4 regions of the Arthrobacter sp. 05L44 genome follow, and region 2 is predicted to be linked to each of the others. Evidence: predicted binding sites of a transcription regulator. Region 2 holds the regulator's gene; each other region holds the start of a gene.

Region 1 (3,265 bases), on a different contig from region 2:
TCGAACGTGCCGTCGCTGACAGGAACCTGCCAGGCCAGGCGTTCAGGGCCTGAGGGCCGGGTGGTTAGAAACCGCCCATGCCGCCCATGCCGCCCATGTCGTCGCCGCCGCCCATCGGGGCGCCGGCCTTCTCGGGCTTGTCGGCCACAACGGCCTCGGTGGTGAGGAACAGACCGGCGATGGAGGCCGCGTTCTGCAGGGCAGAGCGGGTCACCTTGACCGGGTCGTTGATGCCGGCAGCCAGCAGGTCGACGTACTCGCCGGTGGCAGCGTTCAGGCCGTGACCGGCGGGCAGGCCGCGGACCTTGTCGACCACAACACCGGGCTCGAGGCCGGCGTTGAAGGCGATCTGCTTCAGCGGGGCGTCGATGGCTACGCGGACGATGTTCGCGCCGGTTGCCTCGTCACCTTCGAGCTGCAGGTTGGCGAACGCCTTGGCGCCGGCCTGGATCAGGGCCACGCCGCCGCCGGCGACGATGCCCTCTTCCACGGCAGCCTTGGCGTTGCGGACAGCGTCCTCAATGCGGTGCTTGCGTTCCTTGAGCTCAACTTCGGTTGCGGCACCGGCCTTGATGACTGCAACGCCGCCGGCCAGCTTGGCCAGGCGCTCCTGCAGCTTCTCGCGGTCGTAGTCGGAGTCGGAGTTTTCGATCTCGGCACGGATCTGGGAGACGCGGCCGGCGATCTGGTCGGCGTCGCCGGCACCTTCGACGATGGTGGTCTCGTCCTTGGTGACAACAACCTTGCGGGCCTTGCCCAGCAGTTCGAGTCCGGCGGTCTCAAGCTTGAGGCCGACTTCCTCGGAGATGACCTGGCCGCCGGTGAGGATGGCGATGTCGGCCAGCTGCGCCTTGCGGCGGTCGCCGAAGCCCGGTGCCTTGACGGCGACGGACTTGAAGGTGCCGCGGATCTTGTTGACGATCAGCGTGGCCAGGGCCTCGCCCTCGATGTCCTCGGCGATGATCAGCAGCGGCTTGTTGGACTGCATGACCTTTTCGAGGACAGCAACCAATTCCTTGACGTTGGAGATCTTGGAGTTGACGATCAGGATGTACGGGTCCTCAAGGACCGTTTCCTGGCGCTCGGCGTCGGTGACGAAGTACGCGGAAATGTAGCCCTTGTCGAAGCGCATGCCCTCGGTGAGCTCGAGCTCGAGGCCGAAGGTGTTCGACTCCTCGACGGTGATGACACCTTCCTTGCCGACCTTGTCCAGGGCTTCGGCAATGAGTGCACCGATTTCGTTGTCACCGGCGGAGATGGACGCGGTGGCGGCGATCTCTTCCTTGGTTTCGATTTCCTTGGCGGAGGCCAGGAGTTCGGTGGTGACGGCCTCGACGGCCTTCTCGATGCCGCGCTTGAGGGACAGCGGGTCAGCGCCGGCCGCGACGTTGCGCAGGCCTTCCTTGACGAGGGCCTGGGCGAGCACGGTGGCCGTGGTGGTACCGTCACCGGCGACGTCGTCGGTCTTCTTGGCGACTTCCTTGACCAGCTCGGCGCCGATCTTCTCGTAGGGGTCGTCCAGTTCGATCTCCTTGGCGATGGAGACACCATCGTTGGTGATCGTGGGGGCGCCCCACTTCTTTTCGAGGACGACGTTGCGTCCACGCGGGCCGAGGGTGACCTTGACGGCGTCGGCGAGGATGTTCAGGCCCCGCTCAAGACCGCGGCGTGCCTCTTCATCAAATGCAATGATCTTGGCCATAACGGCAGTAGTCCTTTCGGGACAGTCGTTAAGAATGGACCTTTAGCTGCGGTGCCCGCGACGGACGATTCCTGCCCGGCAGCCTCTGTACGCCGCCGGGCCGGGGATCTCACCCCAGCCAGGTATTTCTCTCGCTCCCGGTCAGCCCGCCACCACGCCGCGACCGGCGGAACCGGGCGTCGGGTTAGCAGTCCATACGCGGGAGTGCTAACTCAATAATTAGCACTCCCCCGGGGAGAGTGCAAGCAGTGGAGGCGTGGAAGTCCGCCGTCGGGCGGCGCTCTTCGCTACGAGCGATCAGGAGCCGGTGCTGCGGGCCGTTTCGCTGCCGGTCATCGCGGCCTTGTTGTCCGCCCCGTAGGTGTAAACCATGTAGGCCGCGGCCGTAACGTCGCCGTTGCTGTCGAAGTTGATCGGCCCGGAGGCGCCGTCGTAGTCGGGTTGTTTGCCGGCGTGGAGGGCGGTGATGCAGTCCTGGTAGGACGCGCAGGCCGTCGCCGCGCCGGATTTGCCGGAATCACCGGCATCCGCCGCTGTCCCGCCGGAGACGCTGACCAGTTTGGCGGCGATCGAGGAGCCGGCGTCGTCTTCGGCAGCGGCTGCGGCGAGGGCCGCGAGGTTGACGGCGTCGTAGGTCTCGGCCGCGAAGGCCATGTCCTTCAGGCCCGGGTCCACGGCCACCAGTCCGGCCTGGAAGTGCGCGGAGGGGAAGGTGCCGGGGAGGATCCCCCGGGCGCCGTCCAGCGCCTTGGCCCCGAGGCCGTCCCCGTACTGGTTGACCGCGCCGTCGCTGAGGATGAGTTTCTTGCCGGCCAGGCCGGCGTTGTTCAGCTCGGCGATTGCCCCCTGCGCGCCGCCGCGGGCCACCAGAACGACGGCGTCCGGGGCGGCCGCTTTGGCAGCCGCGGCCGCCTGCTGGGCGTGGCCCGGCGTGAACTCCGCGTCGACCGAGGTGCCGAGGCCGGCGGCTTTCGCCGCGGCCGCGACGGCCACGGACACCTCCTTGCCGTAGTCGCCTTCCTCGTGAACCACGGCGATGGTCTTGGCGCCGCCGTCCTTGGCGAGCTTGACCAGCACCGAGGCCTGCGCAATGTCAGCAGCAGCGGTCCGGAAGTAGTAGCCGTCGCTCTTGTATTTACTCAGCCCCGGCGCGGTGTTAGCCGGGGAAATCATGGCTACTTTGGCGTGCGCCAGGACGTCGATCGCGGCCGCCGCCCGGCTGGAGTCGGTGGGGCCGATGACGACGTCGGCCTTGGCCGCCACGAGGGTCTTGGCCTGGGCGGCGGTGTCTGTGCCGACCGACGCCGGGAGCAGTTCCACCGGGCGTCCCTTGTGCCCTCCGGCCGCGTTGATCTCCTTGACGGCCAGCTTGGCCGCGGCCAGCTGGGGCGCGTTGAGGAAGTCCTGCTGGCCGGTGTTGTCCAGGATCAGACCGATCCGCAGCGTTCCGTCCCCGCCCGCTTCAACTGCCTCCACCCGTGCATTGCCGCCGGAGCCGGCACAGGAAGTCAGGGCGAGCGCCGTGGCCACTCCAACGGCGGCCACCCGCCCATAGCGGTTGAG
Region 2 (3,265 bases):
TAGCCGCGCAGGTGAGTCACGCCCAGGCCACGGAGGGTGATGACCTCGCCGGACTGGGTCCCGGCCTTGACGTCGATCTCCTGTTCGCCGTCAAAGGTTTCCAGGCTCACTTCGGTGCCCAGGGCCGCAGCCGTCATGGGGATGTTCAGGCTGGCGTGCAGGTCATCGCCTTCGCGCACGTAGGTGGAGTCGCTGTTGACCCTGATCTCGACGTACAGGTCTCCCGCGGGGCCGCCGGCGGGACCGGCCTCGCCCTGGCCGGAGAGCTGGATGCGGGTGCCGGTGGCCACACCGGCGGGGACCTTCACGGTCAGGGAGCGGCGGCTGCGGATGCGGCCCTGGCCGGCGCACTCGTTGCACGGGTCCTTGATGACAGTGCCGAAGCCCTCGCAGCTTCCGCACGGGGCCGTGGTCATGACCTGGCCAAGGATGGAGCGCACGGCGCGCTGGACCTGGCCGCTTCCGCCGCAGATGTCGCAGCGTTCGGGGTGGCTGCCCTCGCGGCAGCAGGAACCCTCACACGTGGGGCAGGTGACGGCCGTGTCCACTTCCAGTTTCTTGTTGACGCCGAACACGGCGTCCCGGAGGTCGATCCGAACGCTGATCAAGGCGTCCTGGCCGCGGCGGACCCGGGACGCGGGACCGCCCTGGCCGCCCGCCCCGCCGAAGAACGTCTCGAAGATGTCCTGGAACGCGAAGCCCTGGCCGGCGTAGCCGCCGCCGAATCCGTTGTCCGTCCCGTTCTCGTTGCCTGTGGTGTCGTAGACGCGGCGTTTCTGCGGGTCGGAGAGGACCTCGTAGGCGTGGGTGACCGCCTTGAAGCGCTCCGAGGCGTCATCACCGGGATTGACGTCCGGGTGCAGGGTCCGGGCAAGCTTGCGGTAGGCCTTCTTGATCTCTTCGCCAGTCGCTTCGCGGGAGACTCCAAGAACGTCGTAGTGGCTGCTCAAAGTGTGTATCTCTTCCTTTTTGTACTGCCAGTGGGGCACTGCCTGGTAGAGGCAACAAAGTGGTGACCGGGTCCGCCCGTCAGGGGCCGAGGATCCGGGACAGGTAGCGGGCCACCGCGCGCACGGCGGCCATGGTGGTTGGATAGTCCATTCGGGTGGGGCCGAGGACCCCTACCTTGGCAGTCGCGTCCGGCCCGTAGCCGGTGGCAACCACGGAGGCTTCAGACAACCCGTCGTAGGGGTTCTCCCGGCCGATGCTGACGGTGACGCCGCGGGGGTCCTGGGCCATGTCGCTGAGCAGCCGCAGCATCACTACCTGCTCCTCCAGCGCTTCGAGGACGGGACCGATGCTGAGCGGGAAATCCACGTTGGAGCGCGCCAGATTGGCCGTACCGGCCATCACCATCCGCTCCTCGCGGCTGCTGGCGGCCAGGGATTCCAGCCCCCGTGCCAGGGCCTGGGCTGGGCCGCGCCGCACCGGCGGGCAGCTGTCCACCACGGCCTGCAACGACTGCGGCAGCAGGCTCAACCGCGTCCCGGCGAGCCGGTTGAGGAACAGGGCACGAAGCTCTGCCAGGGCGTCGTCGCCGAAGTCCTGTCCAACGTCGATAACGCGCTGTTCCACTTTGCCGGTGTCCGCGATCAGCACCGTCAGTACTTTGCGGGGGGCCAGGAGCACGAACTCGATGTGCCGGACGCGGGCGCGGCTCAGCAGCGGGTACTGGACCACGGCCACCTGGTTGGTCAGCTGCGACAGCAGCCGCACGGTCCGGTCAAGGACGTCGTCGAGGTCATCGGATCCCTCAAGGAGCGCCTGGATAGCCCGGCGCTCCGCCTGCGACAGGGGCTTGACCGCAGAGATCTGATCCACGAACAGGCGGTAACCCTTGTCCGTCGGGATCCGGCCGGCACTGGTGTGCGGTGCCGTGATCAGGCCCTCGTCTTCCAGTGCGGCCATGTCATTGCGGATCGTCGCGCTGGAAACGCCCAAATGGTGGCGCTCCACCAACGCTTTGGACCCCACGGGCTCGCGGGAGTGGACGTAGTCCTCGACGATGGCGCGCAGCACTTCGAGTTTGCGTGGCTCGCTCACGCTCCACCTCCAATCGACACGTATCGCTTCGCCGGTGCCGGCCGGACTGAATCCCCCGGTTAGCACTCGACATGCCTAAGTGCCAACCAGTCTAATATGAGTCGCGCCGTTGTTAGCATTGGATTCGCTGCGGGCGTGAACCCCGGGAACCGTGTCTCCGGGCAGACAACGCGCCGCGCCCATGGTCCTTCCCCGAATTTCCCGAGTGCAAAGCAGTGTGTAGCAGATGTCGTACGAGAACTGGGGTGCGCAGGATCTCACCGCGCCCGCCAAGGCCCAACTGCCCGAGATCCCGGTGGAACGCGGCATGGTGCTGGAGGACGTGCAGTCCGGCTGGGTCGGCGCCGTGACCCGGGTGGAGAAATCCGGGGGTATGTACGTCGTGGCCCTGGAGGACCGGCGCGGTAAGTTGCGGTCCTTCCGGCTGGGCTTCGGTTTCCTGCTCAAGGGGCAGCCCATCCGGCTGATGCCGCCAGCCCCGCGGGCTGCCCCGGCCGGCCCCGCCCGGAGCGTCCGGACCGCGTCCGGTTCCGTCCGCGTCGAAGGGCAGCGCGCCCAGGTGGCGAAGGCCAGCCGGATCTGGGTGGAAGGCAAGCACGACGCCGAACTCGTTGAGAAAGTCTGGGGCGATGACCTGCGGGTGGAGGGCATCGTCGTCGAACCCCTGCACGGCATTGACGACCTCGCCGCCGCCGTCCGGGACTTCCGGCCCGGCCCCGGTCGCCGCCTGGGCGTCCTCGTGGACCACTTGGTCCCCGATTCGAAGGAATCCCGCATCGCCGACGCCGTGATGGCGTCTCCGGGTGCCGCCGGCAACGTCCTGATTGTCGGCCACCCGTATGTGGACGTCTGGCAGGCGATCAGGCCGGCGGTCCTCGGCATTGAACGCTGGCCGGTGATTCCGCGCGGCGTGGACTGGAAGACCGGCATCCTGACGGCCTTCGGCTGGCCGCACAGCACCAAGGAGGACATCGGCCTGGGCTGGCAGAAGCTGCTCGGCGCCGTGCGCAGCTACACGGACCTGGAGCCCTCGCTCCTGGGCCGGGTGGAAGAGGTTATCGACTTCCTCACCGTGCCCTGACGCCGGCCGGGTGCGTCGTCCGGCGGCCGGAGCACGTATTCTTGAAGGGCGCCTGCTGCGAACTGCGGCAGCCGCTGCTCGTTGCCGTACCGCAGCTCCACCGCAATCCAAAGGATGAAACGTGTCAGAAGACGCACGCGA
Region 3 (3,265 bases), on a different contig from region 2:
CGGAGGCGTGCGGCATGCCGGGGCCCATCTTCACGCCCACGGCGCGGCCCGAACCTGCCAGCGATTCCACAAAGGACAGCGGCGGCGAGAAATCTTCCGGATCCCAGAGCCGTTTGGTTCCCGAGGACGAGGTGGTGCGCCGTGCAGGGTCGAGCCAGACTCCGTCGATCCCCTCGAGCGGGACGGCGGCGGCGTCGGCGTGGACGACGGTGGCGTTCCGGAACGGGATCAGGTTCATGGTGGCGCAGGCGGCGGTGGTTTCATCGAGTTCCACGGCGGTGACCGTGATGTCCAGGGAGGCCAGAGCCATGGAGTCGGCGCCCAGGCCGCAGCCCAGGTCCGCCACGTGGGCCACCCCGGCCTCGGCGAAGCGCTGCGCATGCCGTGCAGCCACGGTCAGCCGTGTGGCCTGTTCCAGGCCGGCCCGGGTGAAAATCATCTGCCGCGCGAACTCGCCAAACTTGGCCTCGGCCTTGGTCCGCAGCCGGGACTGGGTGAGTGCCGCGGAGACCAGTTCGGGGGAGTGCCCGGCCTTCCGGAGCGAGGCGTTTAGGCGGAAAGCCTCCTCCTCCCGGTAGGGCCCGAGCGACGCGAGCAGCTCCCAGCCTTCCGGATTGAGCAGCGGGGCGATCTGGTCCTGCGTCGTCTCAGCCATGCCATCAAGCGTAGTTCAGGCGCGGAACGCCCGGCGCGACCGATAGGCTGGACGGCATGAACGGCAGGGACACAAACGACTTCGGCACGGCAGGCACCAGCGAGCAAACCGGCGGGGAGGCCGCGGCGGAGGCCGTGCGCAGCACGGGCATTGCGCGTTTTGCGCGACCGGCCCTGATCGCGGGCTGCGTGGTCGCGGTCGTCTGCGTGGCCTTGCTGGTCATCATCTTCTTCCTGGATTCCTTCAACGCGACCGTCTACTCCGTGGGCGGCAAGGACGTGAAGGACGCCACGGACGAGGCGCGGGCCATCCGTGACACCTACGCCGCAGCCAAGGTTGGCGGCATAATCTTCCTCGTGCTGGGCGCGCTGGCTGCACTCGCAGGCGGCTTCGTCCTGTACCGCGAACGCAATTCGACCCCCCGCATCGACGAGGACGACGACGGCCAGGACTGGGATTACGAGGACCTCGCCGGGGAGTAGGCGGGCTGGGGGTGTCGGGTTCCGGGGGGTGCCCCCTACCGCCCACGATGGACATGTCCATTTTTCAGTGCCAGGAGTGGGCATGATCCGGATATGTCCACTGGTCGGTGCCACCACTGGACATGTCCATCCTTCGGCGCCAACGTTGAGCGTGCCCGCAAGTACTCCTCGGACATGTCCCTAGTTCAGAGCGGGGCCGCGATGGACATGCCCATTCTTCAGCGCCAGGACTGGGCATAACCCGGATATGTCCACTGTCAGGTCCCACCAATGAGCATGTCCATCCTTCGGCGTCAACGTCGCGCATGTCCGCAAGCACTCCGCGGGACATGTCCAGCGGCGACACGCCCCAACCGGCATGTCCATTGTTCAGAGCCAGGACTGGGCATGCGCATCGGGACCACTGGGCATGTCCATCGGCCGGCGCGAAGGATGGGCATGTCCGTCTCAGGCGTTCACCCACGACGAACTTCTGGCACTCACCTTGACCGAGTGCTAACACCTTACATAGAGTCGTCGTTAGCACTCTCCCTAGGCGGGTGCTAACACCTGAAGCTTCACCAGCCTGGCTGCTGCCGGCACCGCGACGACGGTCTGTACGCCTTGGCACCACAGCTTCAACGTCCACGAATTTGCTGATGAAAAGGAGAGGTCCGAGTGTCGGTCTCTATTAAGCCTCTTGAGGATCGTATTGTTGTCCGCCCGCTCGAAGCTGAGCAGACCACGGCTTCCGGCCTGGTTATCCCGGACTCCGCGCAGGAGAAGCCGCAGGAAGGCGAAGTTGTCGCAGTTGGCCCCGGCCGCTTTGACGACAACGGCAACCGCGTTCCCGTAGACGTCGCCGTCGGCGATGTTGTCATCTACTCCAAGTACGGCGGAACCGAAGTCAAGACCGGCGGCGTCGAGTACCTCGTGCTGTCCGCCCGCGACGTTCTGGCGATCGTCGTAAAGTAACTCTCTTGGACCCCCGCGCCGCCGCTCCGTCACTTTAGAACGGGACGGCTGCGCGGGGTTCTGTCTTGAAAGGACAAATCCATGGCAAAGCAGCTTGCGTTTAACGACGCTGCCCGCCGGTCGCTTGAAGCCGGCATCGATAAGCTCGCCAACACGGTCAAGGTCACGCTTGGCCCGCGCGGCCGCAACGTCGTGCTGGACAAGAAGTGGGGCGCCCCCACGATCACCAACGACGGTGTGACCATCGCCCGCGAAGTGGAACTGGACGACCCCTACGAAAACCTTGGCGCACAGCTCGCCAAGGAGGTCGCCACCAAGACCAACGACGTCGCCGGTGACGGCACCACCACGGCCACCGTGCTGGCCCAGGCCCTGGTCAAGGAAGGCCTGCGCAACGTAGCCGCCGGCGCCGCCCCGGGCCAGATCAAGCGCGGCATCGAGGTCTCCGTCGAGGCCGTTGCAGCCCGCCTGCTCGAGAACGCCCGCCCGGTCGAGGGCACCCAGGTGGCCAACGTGGCCGCCATTTCCGCGCAGAGCGACGAGGTCGGCGAACTGCTGGCCGAGGCGTTCGGCAAGGTCGGCAAGGATGGTGTGATCACCATCGAGGAGTCCTCCACCACGCAGACCGAGCTGGTTCTCACCGAGGGCATGCAGTTCGACAAGGGCTACCTGTCTCCGTACTTCGTCACCGACGCGGAACGCCAGGAAGCAGTCCTTGAGGACGCCCTCATCCTGATCAACCAGGGCAAGATCTCCTCCGTACAGGAATTCCTGCCGCTGCTGGAGAAGGCGCTGCAGAGCTCCAAGCCGCTGTTCATCATTGCTGAAGACGTCGACGGCGAGGCTCTCTCCACGCTGATCGTCAACCGCATCCGTGGCACCCTGAACGTCGTTGCCGTCAAGGCACCGGGCTTCGGCGACCGCCGCAAGGCCATGCTGCAGGACATCGCGACCCTCACCGGCGCCCAGGTTGTGTCCCCGGAGCTGGGTCTGAGCCTGGATTCGGTTGGCCTTGAGGTGCTCGGCACCGCCCGCCGTATCACCGTGACGAAGGACAACACCACCATTGTTGACGGTGCCGGTTCCGCCGAGGACGTCGCCGCCCGCGTCGCGCAGCTGCGCGCCGAGCTGACCCGCACCGACTCGGACTGGGACAAGGAAAAGCTGCAGGAAC
Region 4 (3,265 bases), on a different contig from region 2:
TGTCGTAGCGGCGGCCGCGGAAGACGACGCCGTACACGCCGTAGCCCTCGCCCTGCCCGGCGGAGAGTTCCTGCAGGGCGTCGGTGAGCTGAATTTCACCGCCGCGGCCGGGCTCGGTGCGCTCCAGGACCTCGAACACGGCGGGGTGCAGGACGTAGCGGCCGATGATGGCCAGGTTCGAGGGGGCCTCGTCAGCGTCGGGCTTTTCCACGAGCTGCTTGATGCGGACGTACTCTTCGCCTTCAACCACCTCGACGTCGGCGCAACCGTAAGCGCTGATCTGCGACGGCTCGACCTCGATCAGGGCCACGACAGAGCCGCCGGTCTTGGCCTGGACCTCGATCATGGTGCTGAGCAGTTCGTCGCGGGCGTCAATGAGGTCATCGCCCAGCAGGACGGCGAACGGCTCGTATCCGACGTGCTGCTTGGCGCGCAGAACGGCGTGGCCAAGGCCCATTGGGTCGCCCTGGCGGACGTAGTGGATGTCGCCGAGGTTGCTGGCGGCCTGGATGGACTCCAGTTTGGCGGTGTCGCCCTTGGCTTCGAGGGTCGCCTCCAGCGTCGGGACCCGGTCGAAGTGGTCCTCGAGGGCGCGCTTGTTGCGTCCGGTAATCATCAGGACGTCGTTGAGCCCAACGTTCACCGCCTCCTCGACCACGTATTGGATGGCCGGCTTGTCGACCACAGGCAGCATCTCCTTCGGCATCGCCTTGGTGGCGGGAAGGAAGCGGGTGCCGAGGCCCGCAGCGGGGATGACGGCCTTACGGACGGAGGCGTTGGGGGTAATCACTCGACTAATCTAACCGAGGGCGCAAAACTTCACGTAATTTCCGACGTCGGCATGGCAGCCGTTCCGGCCCGCACCAACGCTGCCGCCCGGGTGAAAGGACACCAGCGTATGAGCACGAAGGAAGAGATCCGATCCAGCCACCGGCTGCGCCGGGCGGCCATGTCTGCCTCGGAGCTGGACGCCGCCGGCGCCGAGGTGGCCCGTCACGGCCTGGAGTGGGCGTGCGGGCTCGCGGACGGAGCGCCCCGTACGTTTGCCGCCTACTTGGGTGTCGCCTCCGAACCGCCCACCATGCCGCTGCTGGCCGCGCTCCACCATGCCGGCCACCGGGTCCTGTTGCCGGTCTGCGAAACGGACCTGGAACTGAGCTGGGTGTACTGGACTCCGGCGTCGCAATTTGCCCGGAGCCGCTACGCCCCGATCCAGGAGCCGATGGGGGAACGGCTCGGCACGTCCGTGATGGACGGTGTGACGGGGATCGTCCTGCCCGCCACGGCCCTGGACCGCGCGGGCAACAGGATCGGCCAGGGCGGTGGCTACTACGACAAATTTCTGGCGGCGCTGGCCGACCTGCTCCCCCACCCTGCCGGGTCCGGCACAGGCGGCAGCCACCACTGGCAGCCCCTGCCGACGGCGGCCGTCGTTTACGACGGCGAGGTCCTGCCGGCCGGCAGTATTCCCACGGAGCCGTTCGACCGGAAGGTTGATTGTGCCCTGACGCCGGGGGGCGTGGTTCCCCTGTCGGACTTTTCGTAGGGCTTTTCCGGGCTTGCCTTAGGCGTTGCCTGGGCGTTGTTAGGGCTTTCCGGAGGCGGGCGTGCGGGTGATAGAATTGGCACTCAGGCCCCGCGACTGCTAAGGCAGCACCGGACCTGCTCGTTTGTCCCAAAGGAGGAATTCCCGTGCCCACGTATGCATACGCCTGCAAGGACTGCAGCCACGCCTTCGAGACCGTGCAGTCGTTCACGGACAGCTCCCTGACGACGTGCCCGGAGTGCGAAGGCACGCTGCGCAAGAAGTTCAACAGCGTCGGCGTCGTGTTCAAGGGCTCCGGCTTCTACCGGACCGATTCGCGCGATTCCAAGGGCAGCACAGTCTCCGCCGCCCCGGCCGCGCCCGCAGCGTCGTCCACGGCGTCCGCGGCCGCCAGCTAGCGACCCACGCCGGACACGGCGGGGCCACCCGGCCCGGTGTCCCTCCGGTTTTCCACATAGCCGCTCCGGCACCTGAAGCCTGAGTGCGGGTCAGTCATAGCGTGGCCGTATGGCCCACCACATCCTCCGCTCTCCACCCGCCGCACTGCCGCGCCCCAGGCCTGCAGGGCCGCAGCGTCCCCGTCCGCGCATCCGCCCCGGAACCGGCCGCCAGATCCAGCGCCGACGCCGCCTCCGCGGCTGGCTTGGCAGGCAGCGCAGGCTTGCTGTGGCCCTCCTGTTGTGCCTCGCCGCCGGGCTCACGGTGCAGCAGCTGACCCCGGCACCCGACCCGACTGTCCCGGCGTGGGCAGCGGCCCGCGACCTGCCGCCCGGACGGGTGCTGGATGCCTCCGACGTCGTCGCCATCCAGGTTCCGCCCGGCATTGTCCCCGGCGGTCCGCTGAGCCGGGCCGCGCTGGAAGGCAAGCAACTGGCCGTGGCCCTGCGGAAGGGCCAGCTGTTCGCGGATTCCCAACTCGTCGGGCCGGGCCTGCTGGCGGGGAGTCCCCCGGGTGTGGCGGCCGTTCCGCTGCGGATGGCCGATCCCGCCTCGATCCAGCTGGTCTCCCCCGGCCAGCTGGTCAACGTGGTGATCACCAACGGCGACGGCCTGGCCCAGCCCGCGGCGTCGAAGGTTCTGGCCGCTGCCGTTCCTGTTCTTTGGACCTCCGCCCAGGGCGGCCGGGCGGCCCAGTGGCTCGACGCCAAGGAGACGGACGGTCTGATAGTCGTGGCCGCAACCGCGGAGCAGGCGCGGAAGCTGGCCGGCGCATCGACGCAGGGCAAGTTGTTCTTTGTGCTGGTAGGCGCCAGTCCGGGCTAAAGGTTGTTCCGCTGACCGGCTGCCGACGGGTGAGCCGGGCTAGCCCCAGTGCGGCGGACGCTGCTCCCGCAGCCAGGCATCGTGGTCGTAGCTGCCGGGCTGGTCGCCCCAGCGGCGCGGATCGTCCTCCGCAGCCTTGTTGGGCAGCACGCCGCGGGTGCCAGCTGTGGCGGCCGCCGTTTTCGTCGGCTGCGAGGGGGCGTCCTCCGCGGCGGGTTCCTCGTCCTCGGGATCCTGATCCCCGGGGGCCGTGTCCGCAGCTTCCCCGGCGTCCTCCGCGGCGGGTTCCTGGTCCGCAGGATCCTGTTCCCCGGCCTCCGGCTCCGCGGGAGCCGGGGTGCCCGCGTAGACAAAGTCGTCGGCCAAGTCCTGGTCCACGTGGTCTTCGTTATCGCCGTGAGCACTCATGCCGCCGGCCTCCTTACTGCAATTCTCAATTCGTGCCGCCGGGCGCCG

Evidence for each region. The regulator HrcA, encoded in region 2, represses chaperone genes, less so after heat shock. The targets are predictions, from matches to a motif close to TTNGCACTCGNNNNNNNCGAGTGCNAA.
Region 1: the regulator HrcA is predicted to act here: its motif matches at 1,887-1,913, upstream of groL (chaperonin GroEL).
Region 3: the regulator HrcA is predicted to act here: its motif matches at 1,610-1,636, upstream of groES (co-chaperone GroES).
Region 4: the regulator HrcA is predicted to act here: its motif matches at 1,623-1,649, upstream of AC1DHY_RS02040 (FmdB family zinc ribbon protein).

What each region holds. Positions count from the first base shown of each region.
Region 1 is NZ_JBFTNS010000004.1:175,872-179,136, forward strand. Features, by position in the region: gene groL (chaperonin GroEL) at 65-1,702, opposite strand; gene AC1DHY_RS11085 (ABC transporter substrate-binding protein) at 2,000-3,247, opposite strand.
Region 2 is NZ_JBFTNS010000002.1:293,977-297,241, reverse strand. Features, by position in the region: gene dnaJ (molecular chaperone DnaJ) at 1-950, opposite strand, end outside; gene hrcA (heat-inducible transcriptional repressor HrcA) at 1,030-2,043, opposite strand; gene AC1DHY_RS06620 (DUF3097 domain-containing protein) at 2,270-3,124, shown strand; gene AC1DHY_RS06615 (DUF4870 domain-containing protein) at 3,246-3,265, shown strand, end outside.
Region 3 is NZ_JBFTNS010000001.1:470,966-474,230, reverse strand. Features, by position in the region: gene AC1DHY_RS02140 (class I SAM-dependent methyltransferase) at 1-655, opposite strand, end outside; gene AC1DHY_RS02135 (hypothetical protein) at 712-1,137, shown strand; gene groES (co-chaperone GroES) at 1,795-2,091, shown strand; gene groL (chaperonin GroEL) at 2,173-3,265, shown strand, end outside.
Region 4 is NZ_JBFTNS010000001.1:444,245-447,509, forward strand. Features, by position in the region: gene galU (UTP--glucose-1-phosphate uridylyltransferase GalU) at 1-790, opposite strand, end outside; gene AC1DHY_RS02035 (5-formyltetrahydrofolate cyclo-ligase) at 899-1,546, shown strand; gene AC1DHY_RS02040 (FmdB family zinc ribbon protein) at 1,693-1,944, shown strand; gene AC1DHY_RS02045 (RcpC/CpaB family pilus assembly protein) at 2,054-2,809, shown strand; gene AC1DHY_RS02050 (hypothetical protein) at 2,849-3,217, opposite strand.